3 regions of the Dactylosporangium thailandense genome follow, and region 2 is predicted to be linked to each of the others. Evidence: riboswitches for the same ligand, from Rfam matches in the RefSeq annotation. Region 2 holds a riboswitch; each other region holds the start of a gene.
The links. A riboswitch is a leader RNA that binds a small molecule or an ion and turns the genes downstream of it on or off. The one in region 2 is predicted to bind cyclic di-AMP.
Positions count from the first base shown of each region.

Region 1: it holds a riboswitch for cyclic di-AMP, as region 2 does, so the genes downstream of both, AC6JBM_RS45070 (coiled-coil domain-containing protein) here and AC6JBM_RS50980 (hypothetical protein) in region 2, are expected to answer to the same signal.
Region 3: it holds a riboswitch for cyclic di-AMP, as region 2 does, so the genes downstream of both, AC6JBM_RS22375 (C39 family peptidase) here and AC6JBM_RS50980 (hypothetical protein) in region 2, are expected to answer to the same signal.

Region 1 covers NZ_AP029195.1:10,118,764-10,122,032, reverse strand. Annotated here, with positions in the region: gene AC6JBM_RS45075 (glycoside hydrolase family 19 protein) at 1-1,021, opposite strand, end outside; cyclic di-AMP (ydaO/yuaA leader) riboswitch at 1,270-1,417, shown strand; gene AC6JBM_RS45070 (coiled-coil domain-containing protein) at 1,427-2,449, shown strand; gene AC6JBM_RS45065 (exopolyphosphatase) at 2,522-3,269, shown strand, end outside.
Region 2 covers NZ_AP029195.1:11,350,662-11,353,930, reverse strand. Annotated here, with positions in the region: gene AC6JBM_RS50985 (hypothetical protein) at 1-761, shown strand, start outside; gene AC6JBM_RS50980 (hypothetical protein) at 767-1,417, opposite strand; cyclic di-AMP (ydaO/yuaA leader) riboswitch at 1,654-1,793, opposite strand; gene AC6JBM_RS50975 (sensor domain-containing protein) at 1,867-3,269, opposite strand, start outside.
Region 3 covers NZ_AP029195.1:5,160,144-5,163,412, reverse strand. Annotated here, with positions in the region: gene yicI (alpha-xylosidase) at 1-1,405, shown strand, start outside; cyclic di-AMP (ydaO/yuaA leader) riboswitch at 1,615-1,758, shown strand; gene AC6JBM_RS22375 (C39 family peptidase) at 2,048-2,809, shown strand; gene AC6JBM_RS22370 (class I SAM-dependent methyltransferase) at 3,174-3,269, shown strand, end outside.

The DNA of each region.
Region 1 (3,269 bases), 1.2 Mb from region 2:
GGCCGCCGCACTCCAGGCTGCCGTTGATGCTCCGGATCGTCTCGCCGAAGCCGGCGCCGTTGACCATCGCGTTGTGCGGGGTCATGGTGCCGGGGCCGCTCTGGGTGTTCCAGTACCAGAGGGCGGTCTTCCAGGCGACGGCGGAGTCGGTCTGCACGAGGTTCGGGTTGTGCAGCAGGTCGATGCCCAGCGCGTCGCCCGCGGCCTTGTAGTTGAAGTTCCACGACAGCTGGATCGGGCCGCGGCCGTAGTACGCCGACTGGCCGGCCGGGCAGCCGTAGGACTGGCTCGTGTCGCAGTAGTGCGAGTAGTTCGCGGTGTTCTGCTCCACGACGTACACCAGGCCGCCGGTCTCGTGGTTCACGTTGGCCAGGAACGCGGCCGCCTCCTGCTTGCGCACGGCATCCGAGCCGGTCTTCGCGAAGCCGGGATATGCCGACAGCGCCGCCACCAGGCCCGAGTAGGTGTAGAAGGAGTTCCGGCCCGGGAACATCTGGTTGAACTGGGCCTCGCTGACCACGAAGGAGCCGTTGGAGGGGGGCGGGGTCGTGCCGCCGCCACCGCCGCCGGTGCCCGAGCAGGTGTACGGGTCCCAGAACCAGGTGCTGATCACGGGGCTGTAGCCGGGGTTGTCGTGCTCGGCGATGTAGAACTTGCCGTCCGTGAACTTCACGATGTCGCCGGTCACGTAGTTGCGGCCCTGCACCCAGGCCGGGAAGCTGCAGCCGCCGGCCGAGCCGGTCTGGGGCGGGTTGGTCGTCGGCGTGCCGCCGCCGGCGCCGCACGAGCCCTGGTCCTGCCACACCCCGGTGGTCCCGGGTGGCGCCTCGTTCTGCGTCCACCACTTGGCGAGGTAGTTGTGGCCGTTGCGGGAGACCGTCGCGCCTCCGGTGTAGACCGCCGAGGACTGCCACGCGGGGCTGCACGACGCGGCCGAGGCGGGCAGCATGTTGAACACCGCGACCACCCCGCCCGCGATGGTCACCGCGGCGAGCATCGCCAGCAGGCGCACTCTCGACACCGTTGATCACTCCTTCTGAACCAGCCGATTGACCAGCCCATATGACCAGGCACTTCGGCTCGAAGGAGCGAACGTCATCTTTTTATGAAGAATATTTACGGTTGCCTTGAGGCCCGGCCGCGGCGAGTGATCTGCGTCACTTATCGCTGGTCATAAAGATCTCCGCACAAACGGTGCGGTGCGCAAAAGAAGCGCCCTGGGTACAGTGACCCACGGTCACGTCCAGCAGGCGCCGCCCCCGGCGCCGGGCGGGGCTGCCGCCCAATCGCCGCACGTGGCGAGCCGGGGACCCACCGTTACGTTGGGGTGAGTCCGCCCTTCCGATCGGAGGGGCGGTAGGGATCGTTCCGTCCCGAACCCGTCAGCTAACTCGGTCGGCGGCCGACGGAAGGAACAACGAACCAGATGTCATCGCGACATCCCTACCGGCGCATGATCGTCGCGCTGCTGGCGGCTCTGGTAGTCGGGGGGCTCGCCGCCACGCCCGCCGCGGCCGAGCCCGGCGGCGACACCGGCGACGAGGGGTCCAGCGCGAACCCGACCCTCGGGTCCGTGCTCGAGGACAGCACCCGCGCCTGGTCCGAGGCGAAGGAGAAGTTCGACGCCTCCGTCAAGCGGCAGGGCGAGCTCACCGCGCAGCTGCAGGCGACCGAGGCCCAGCTGGCCACGGTCCAGGAGCAGGTGGCCGCGATCGCCGTCGCGGCCTACCGCACCGGCCCGCTGACGACGTTCGCCGCGCTGATGGACGCCGGCACCCCGGACAGCTTCGCCGAGCGGGCCGACACCATCAACCAGATCGCCCACCACAACGACAACCTGCTGCACCAGCTCAAGGGGCTCAAGGAGAGCCAGGCCGCGCAGAAGAAGGCGCTCGAGGACGAGGTCGCCGCGCAGCAGCAGCAGGTGCAGACGATGGAGCAGAAGAAGAAGGACGCGGAGACCGCCCTGAAGCTGGCCGGCGGGCCGAGCAAGGGCTTCGTCACCGCGAACCTGCCGAGCGCCGACCCGGTGCCGCGCACGTCCAGCGGCGCGCTGCCGAAGGAGTCGTGCAGCGTCAATGACCCCACGACCACCGGCTGCATCACCCCGCGCATGCTCCACGCGATGCAGGAGGCGCAGAAGGACGGCTTCAAGCGGTTCGTCGCGTGCTTCCGCCCGAGCGGACCCTACGAGCACCCCAAGGGCCGGGCCTGCGACTTCTCGGTCCAGACGAAGAACGGATTCGGTGGCGTGGCCTCCGGTGACGACTACGTCTACGGCAGCACGCTGGCCGCGTACTTCGTGAAGAACGCGAACCAGCTCGGCGTCATGTACGTCATCTGGTTCAAGGAGATCTGGACCCCGGCCGTGGGCTGGCACCATTACAGCGGCGTCGCCGGCGATCCCTCCAGTGACCACACGAATCACGTGCACCTGTCGATCCTGTAATCCTCAGACGCGCGACCGGCCGGCCGATGGGGCAACCGTCGACCGGCCGTTTCCGTCGCAGGGGGAATAGCAGTGAAGTACCGTCTCGTGACCCGCAGCGACTTCGACGGACTGGTCTGCGCGGTCCTGCTGCGGCACCTCGACCTCATCGGCGACATCACGTTCGTGCACCCGAAGGACGTGCAGGACGGCGCGGTGGAGGTCGGGCCGACGGACATCCTCACCAACCTGCCGTACGCCCCCGGCGCCCACCTGGTCTTCGACCACCATCACTCCGAGACCCTGCGCGCCGCCAAACTCCACCATGGGCAGGCGACCAACCACATCATCGACGCGGATGCCCCGTCGGCGGCCCGGGTGATCTACGACCACTACGGCGGCGCCGAGCGCTTCCCGCACGTCTCCGACGAGCTCATGGTCGCCGTGGACCGGGCGGACTCCGCGCAGTACGACATCACCGAAATCCTGCAGCCGACCGGCTGGACGCTGCTGAACTTCCTGATGGACAGCCGCACCGGGCTGGGCCGCTTCCGCCAGTTCCGGATCTCCAACTACCAGCTCATGATGCAGCTCATCGACGCGTGCATCGACCACCAGGACGTCGAGGAGATCCTGGCCCTGCCGGACGTGGCCGAGCGGGCCGAGCTGTTCCGGGAGCAGCAGGACCTCTTCGTGGACCAGCTGCGCCGGGTGTCGCACGTGCACGGCGACGTGGTCGTGGTCGACCTGCGCGACGAGGAGACGATCTACGCCGGGAACCGCTTCATGGTGTACGCGCTGTTCCCCGTGGCCCGCGTCTCGATCCACGTCATCTGGGGCA
Region 2 (3,269 bases):
CCCTGGTCGCCGGGGTGGCGGTCACGCTGCCGGGGCGGCCCGAGGGCGGGCCGGTGCCCGGGGCGGCGGACGCATCGGGCGCGACCCGGGCCGGGGTCGGCGGGTTCGATCCGGTGCTGGTCCTGCGGCTGCGGCCGGGCTGGTTGCCGGACGGGGTCGCGGCCGGCCCGAGCCCGTCGCTGTGGGCGGCGCGGCAGTCCGAGCGGTACGCCGACCAGCCCGCGACCACCGACTTCACGATCTCGCTCTACGCGCCCGGGTTCGTGCCGCGCTTCCTCGACCCGGCCACGAAGGCGGACGAGCCGGCGATGCTCCTCGACCCCGCGGACTCCCTCGGCGGGCGTCCGGCGCAGTGGTACAGCGAACAGGCCCACCCCGAGCGCAGCGGGCTGCTGTGGCAGTGGGCGCCGGACGCGTACGCCAGCGTGGAGGGGATCACGCCCGGCTCGGCGGCGCAGGACCGGGCCGTGTGGCGCCACGTCGCCGAACAGCTCGCCACGAACGCGCGCCGGCCGGTGCCCGTGCCGGGATACGTCACGGACACGCCGGCCGGCGTGGCGCTGATCGGCATGGACCGGGTCTTCGACCGCACCCGGCAGCGGTGGGCCACGGTGCTGGTCCTCAACCGCTACGCGTACGTGCCGCCGCCCGAGGGCCGGCCCCGGCCCGGCATCGAGGTCACGTTGACGCCGGGCGGAACCGTCGGCACGGTACACCTGGCCGACCACGAGGACGAGTGGACCATCGATCCCGTTCGCTGAGCGACTCAGGCGATCGCGGCGACGACCTCCGCGGCCCGGCCGGCGTGCTTCTGGTACGCCCCCGGGTACGCGGAGCGCTGCACCGCCTGGGCCGCGGCCGTGACGCTCATGCTCTGCCAGCCCGACACCCGGGCGAGCGCCGAGTAGAACAGCGCGGCCGAGTGCGCCGGGTCCATGAGCTCGGGCACGCTGCCCCAACCCTGGCTCGCGCGCTGCTGGAACAGCCCGACCGAGTCGTGGTCGGTCGAGACGGCGTCGTGCGGCAGCTTCATCGAGGACGGGACGGCCGGGCTGGCGACGTTGTAGAGGTCGCTCTCCTGCATCGCGGTGGCGACCGCCACGACGAGCCCCTTCTCGGGCACGCCCTGGGCGCGGCCCTGCCGGACGATCGCGGCCGCGTTGTTCATCTGGGTCTGGTTCAGCCCGGCGACCGGCCGCGGCAGGGCGGGCGGGGGCGGGGGGACCGGCGCGGGCGCGTCGGAGAGTGCGGCCTGCCCGTCGAGCTGGGACAGCACGAGCGAGGCGTCCTCGGTGTACAGCGGCGCGGGCGCGGCGGGCGCGGCGACCGGCGGGCGTGGCGCGCCGGCGGAGGCGGAGTGGCCGGCCGAGCCGGACGCGAGCAGGGTGGCGGACAGGACGACCGCGGACACGGCCACGGGCTTGACGGTCAGCAGTGATCGGCGATGACGCGCCTGGAATTGGCGCGGTAAAGGTTTCAGCAAGATCATTCCTCAGACGGATGCGGGCGCGCGCCATCGGCACGATCCCGTGGTGCGAAAGGGATCGCGCGGCGGCGAGACGAACGGTCAGCGGGTGGACACGGGCCAGGTCAGGTCCTGGCGATCACCCGTCCGAGGGAAAGACGACACAGGGCGTCGACGAACACGAGAAGGTCTCCTTCCGGTGCCGCCTACCGGGTTAGCTGACGGGTTCGGACGGGAGGATTCGCCCTACCGTGACTCGGTCACGGATACACCCCAAGGACTGCGATGGGTCCCCGGCTCACGACGCCGAAGTGAGCGTCGCGACTCGACGGCGCCCGCCCGGTGGCCCCGCATTTCGGAGCGCGTCGCCCGTGGCAGACCACCCGACAGTAACGGGGACTTCAGGACTCGGCCAGCCACAGCAACGGGATCCCACCCGGCGCACCGGAACGCTCACCGTGCGCTGTCACACGATCGGTCATCCCGCGCCCGTGCCGAGCGCCCTTGACCTGGTACATCGCCCGATCCGCCAGGCGCAGGGCGGCCCCGGCATCGAGCACCGTGTCATCGATCACGGCCGCCCCGACGCTGACCCGCACCCGCAACACGTGCCCGTCGTGCACCACCGGCGCCGAGACGGCCCGCTCGACCCGGTCGACGAGCGCGGCCAGGCCGGCCGCGTCGGTGCCGGGCAGGTCGGTGGCGAGCACCACGAACTCGTCGCCGCCGAGGCGGGCCACGGTGTCGCCGGGCCGGACGAGCGCGCACAGCCGCTGGGCCACGGCGACGAGCACCGCGTCCCCGGCGTCGTGACCGAGCGTGTCGTTGACCGTCTTGAAGTCGTCGAGGTCGCAGAAGAGCAGCGCCCCGACACCGTGTCCGGACCGGGCCCGGCGGACCGCGGCGGCGAGCGGTGCGGCCAGCGCGTCGCGGTTGGCCAGGCCCGTGAGCGGGTCCCGGGACGCCCGGCGCACCAGGTCGGCCTCGGCCGCCTTGCGCTCGGTGATGTCCTGGACCTGCAGGATGCCGAAGGCGGGCGGCCCGGCCACGATGGACAGCGTCGCGGCGACCCAGATCACCGTGCCGTCGCCGCGCACGCAGCGGATCTCGTAGTCGCGCACCTGGGTGCCCTTGCCCGTGGTCGCGGCGGCGAAGGCGAGCCGGGCCAGGTCGAGGTCGTCCGGGTGCATGAGGTCGGCGATGCGCAGCTCGAGCAGCTCCGCCTCGGTGCGGCCGAGCAGCTCGCACAGGGCGGGGTTGACGCGGGTCATCCGGGCCTGGGTGGCGCCGGCGAGGCCGAGCATGCACATGCCCGTACCAGCACCCGTGAAGGCCAGCCGGAAGGCCTCCTCACTGGCGGCGAGGTGACGGCGCTCCCGCTGCAGGGCCTCGACCAGATTGGCGTTGTTGATCGCGATGCCGGCCTGCGCGGCGAGCATCTCCAGCAGCTCACGCTGCAGCGGCCCGGGCCGGCGGCCGTCGGTGGGCAGGTCGACGCCGAGGATGCCGACCAGCTCGCCGTCGGGCGCCCGCAGCGGGGCGAACAGGGCGTCGAGCGGGTGCCAGCGCTCCGCCTCGGGCACGTCCTCGCAGCCGGGCACGGCGTCGGGCACCCAGGAGTGGATGTGATCGCTGTGCCGCTCGTGCGGGAGGTACCGCAGCTGCCCCCACGCCTCCGTGCGCCCGAGGTACTCGTCGAGCTCCGCCGCCGGGTACCGCGTCCCGAGCAGCGTCGCGCGCGCCTCCTCCGAGCCGGCCAGCGCGATCGCCTCGTACTCGCCCTCCGGGTGCAGGTAGTTGACCA
Region 3 (3,269 bases), 6.2 Mb from region 2:
GATCCATTTCGACTGCTACTGGATGCGTGCCCTGCACTGGTGCGACTTCGAGTGGGACCGGCGGGTGTTCCCGGAGCCGGACAAGATGCTGCGCCGGCTCGGCGACCGGGGCCTGCGGCGCAGCGTCTGGATCAACCCGTACATCGGCCAGCGCTCGCCCGTGTTCGAGGAGGCCGCCGCGGCCGGCTACCTGCTGCGCCGCCCGGACGGCACCGTGTGGCAGTCGGACCTGTGGGTCGCGGGCATGGGCATCGTCGACTTCACCAACCCGGCCGCGCGCGAATGGTTCGCGGGCAAGATCCGGACGCTGCTCGAGTCCGGGGTGGACGCCGTGAAGACCGACTTCGGCGAGCGGATCCCCACGGACGTGGTGTGGTTCGACGGGTCGGACCCGCAGCTCATGCACAACTACTATCCGTTGCTGTACAACCAGACGGTCTTCGACGAGGTGCGCCGGCACCGGGGCGAGGGCGAGGCCGTGCTCTTCGCCCGCTCCGCCACCGTCGGCAGCCAGCAGTTCCCCGTGCACTGGGGCGGCGACTGCGAGTCGACGTACACCGCGATGGCCGACTCGTTGCGCGGCGGGCTCTCCCTCGGCCTGGGCGGCTTCGGCTTCTGGAGCCACGACATCGGCGGATTCGAGGGCACGCCGTCCGCCGCGCTCTTCAAGCGTTGGGTGGCCTTCGGGCTGCTCTCCTCGCATTCGCGGCTGCACGGCTCGGAGTCGTACCGGGTGCCGTGGGCGTTCGACGAGGAGGCGGTCACCGTCACCCGGCAGTTCGCGCAGCTCAAGAATGCCCTCATGCCCTATCTGTGGGCGGCGGCCGTGGACGCGCACCGGCGCGGGATACCGGTCATGCGAGCGATGCTGCTCGAGTTCCCGCAGGATCGCACGTCGTCGTTCCTCGATCGGCAGTACATGCTGGGGCCGGACCTGCTCGTCGCGCCGGTCTTCAGCGACGAGGGAGACGTCGAGTTCTACCTGCCCGGCGGGGCGTGGACCAGCTACCTCGACGGCACCACGGTGAGCGGACCCGGCTGGGTCCGGCAGCGGCACGACTTCGCGTCGCTTCCCCTGCTGGTGCGGCCCGGCTCGGTGATCGCCCTCGGCGCACGCACCGACCGGCCCGACTACGACGACGCGCTCGCCCCGGTGTTCGAGGTCTTCGGGATGGCCGACGGCGACCGGCGCGTCGCCACGCTCTTCGACGCGGCCGGCGAGGAGCGTGTGGTCGTCGAGGTGACCCGGGCGGGATCGCAGCTGCGGGCGGTCGTGACCCGCGGGCTGGAGCACCTGATCGAGGGCTGGACCGTGTGCTGGGTCACCGGGCCGCGCGGCCCGCGGCGAGGACCCCGCGTGTCCGGCTCCGCCACCGAGCACACCCTGACCCTGGCCCTGGACTGAGCAACCGTCAGCCGCCGGCCCACGGATCTGACGGTCCGTGGGCCGGCGGCTGACGGCATGTCACGTCCTGATCGGACAGTGCGGCCAACGCCGCGTTGCGTAGTTGCGCGGAGAGCAGCTCTTCCAGCTAGCAGGTGTTTGCAGGGCCCGTGGCCTTGCGTAACGTCATTGATCGCTCGCCCCGGTTCGTGCTCACAACAGGTGGCGCCGGGACGGGCCCGCTGAGTCGTGCCATGCACGAGCCGGGGACCCACCGCACGTCTGGGGTGAATCCGTGGGCCGAGCGCCCGCGGTAGGGCGACCTTCGCGCCCGAATCCGTCAGCTAACCCGGTAAGCGGATGCGTAAGGGAGATTCGCCTGTGCACAGCCGCAACCCCCGCTGCAGCCAATCTCGCCCGGAGCGTGCGCGCCCGGGTCTGCGTCGATCATCGGCGGCCGAGCGCTAACCACACGTAGGGCGGACCGCCGCCGCGCGGCGCCGAGTGCGCTGCGGGCGAGCCGGGACGCGTTGCTCCGCGCTGCCCACGCCGTGTTGCGGTGGCTGGCCCCTGCGGCCTGCCCCGAGCGCCGTGCTGCGCGCACAACCCCCGATGCTCAACCCTGATCGATCACCCCTGCGCGGGGTGTTGAGGAGAGTCGCAATGCATGCTGAACCCGTACGTGAGCAGGCCGGCCGCATCCGAGGCATGCGCCGGGTGCGAGCGGTCGCGATCTCGGGCGCGCTGCTCGCCGTGACCGCCGCGGCCGTCAGCGCGTGTGGCCAGGCCGCCGACACGTCGTCGGCCCCCGCTGCCGCGGTAGGTGCGCCGGCGGGCGGGCTTGATGCCGCCCGGGCCGTGCCTGACCCGTCCGCTCCGGCGCCGACGCAGTCGACGCCGGCGGCCCCCGCGGAGAAGGAGCTCGCCTACGACTTCCAGTTGCAGCCCAACTTCTACTACTGCGGCCCGGCGGCCACCCGGATCGCGCTGACGGCGGCGGGTCACGCCATCACCCAGGACCGCGCCGCGTCGATGCTGGGCACCACCACGAACGGGACGAACTCGGCCCTGGACACCACCCGGGTGCTCAACAGCGTGATCGGCGACGGCCGCACGGTGTACCGGACCAGGGAGATCCCGGCCTACCCGGCGACGTCAGCGCAGGCGAAGCAGTTGCAGGCCGACGTGGTGTCCACCATCAGCAGCGGGCGGGCGGTCGTCGCCAACATCGCCGGGCACCTCACGGACAACGCCGGTGTCTACCACTCCTACGAAGGCGGGCACTACCTCACCGTCGTGGGATACCAGGACGGTGGCAGCACGGTGAAGATCGCCGATCCGGCCAACCCCCGGGGCGACGGCACCTACTGGGTCAGCGTCCCGAAGCTGGCCGACTGGATCTCCCAGCGGGGCTACTCGTATTGAGGTTTCCGGCCGCGAAGGTTCACCGGGGCTCAGTGAGCCCGGCGCCGAGTACATGACATAGATGAAGGCCGACGTGCCGGGGTGGCGCGCTCCGGGTTGGAGGCCTTCACATGACAGCACTGCGTCTCGCCCGCGGACGGCGATCGTCCGCGGCGGCGGTCGCGCTCGCCATCGCCGGCGCCGTGGCACTCGCGGCGCCGGCGATGAGCTTCGCCGCCACGCCGGGCGACAGCCGAGTGCGCTCTCGTACTGGCACGTGATTGCGAATTCCAGTAACGATCGGCGGGCGGGCGGCTCCACCCTGCCGTGCCTGGCATCGAGAATTGGGTGCCTGTCGTAGGAGCTGCGCTCGTACTCTCTGTTGGTGAGCGATATCAATGACTACGTGAGGTTGCGAGAGACCTTCAACGAGGACGCTGCACGCTATGACCGTGCCCGCCCTCGGTATCCAGTGCAGATG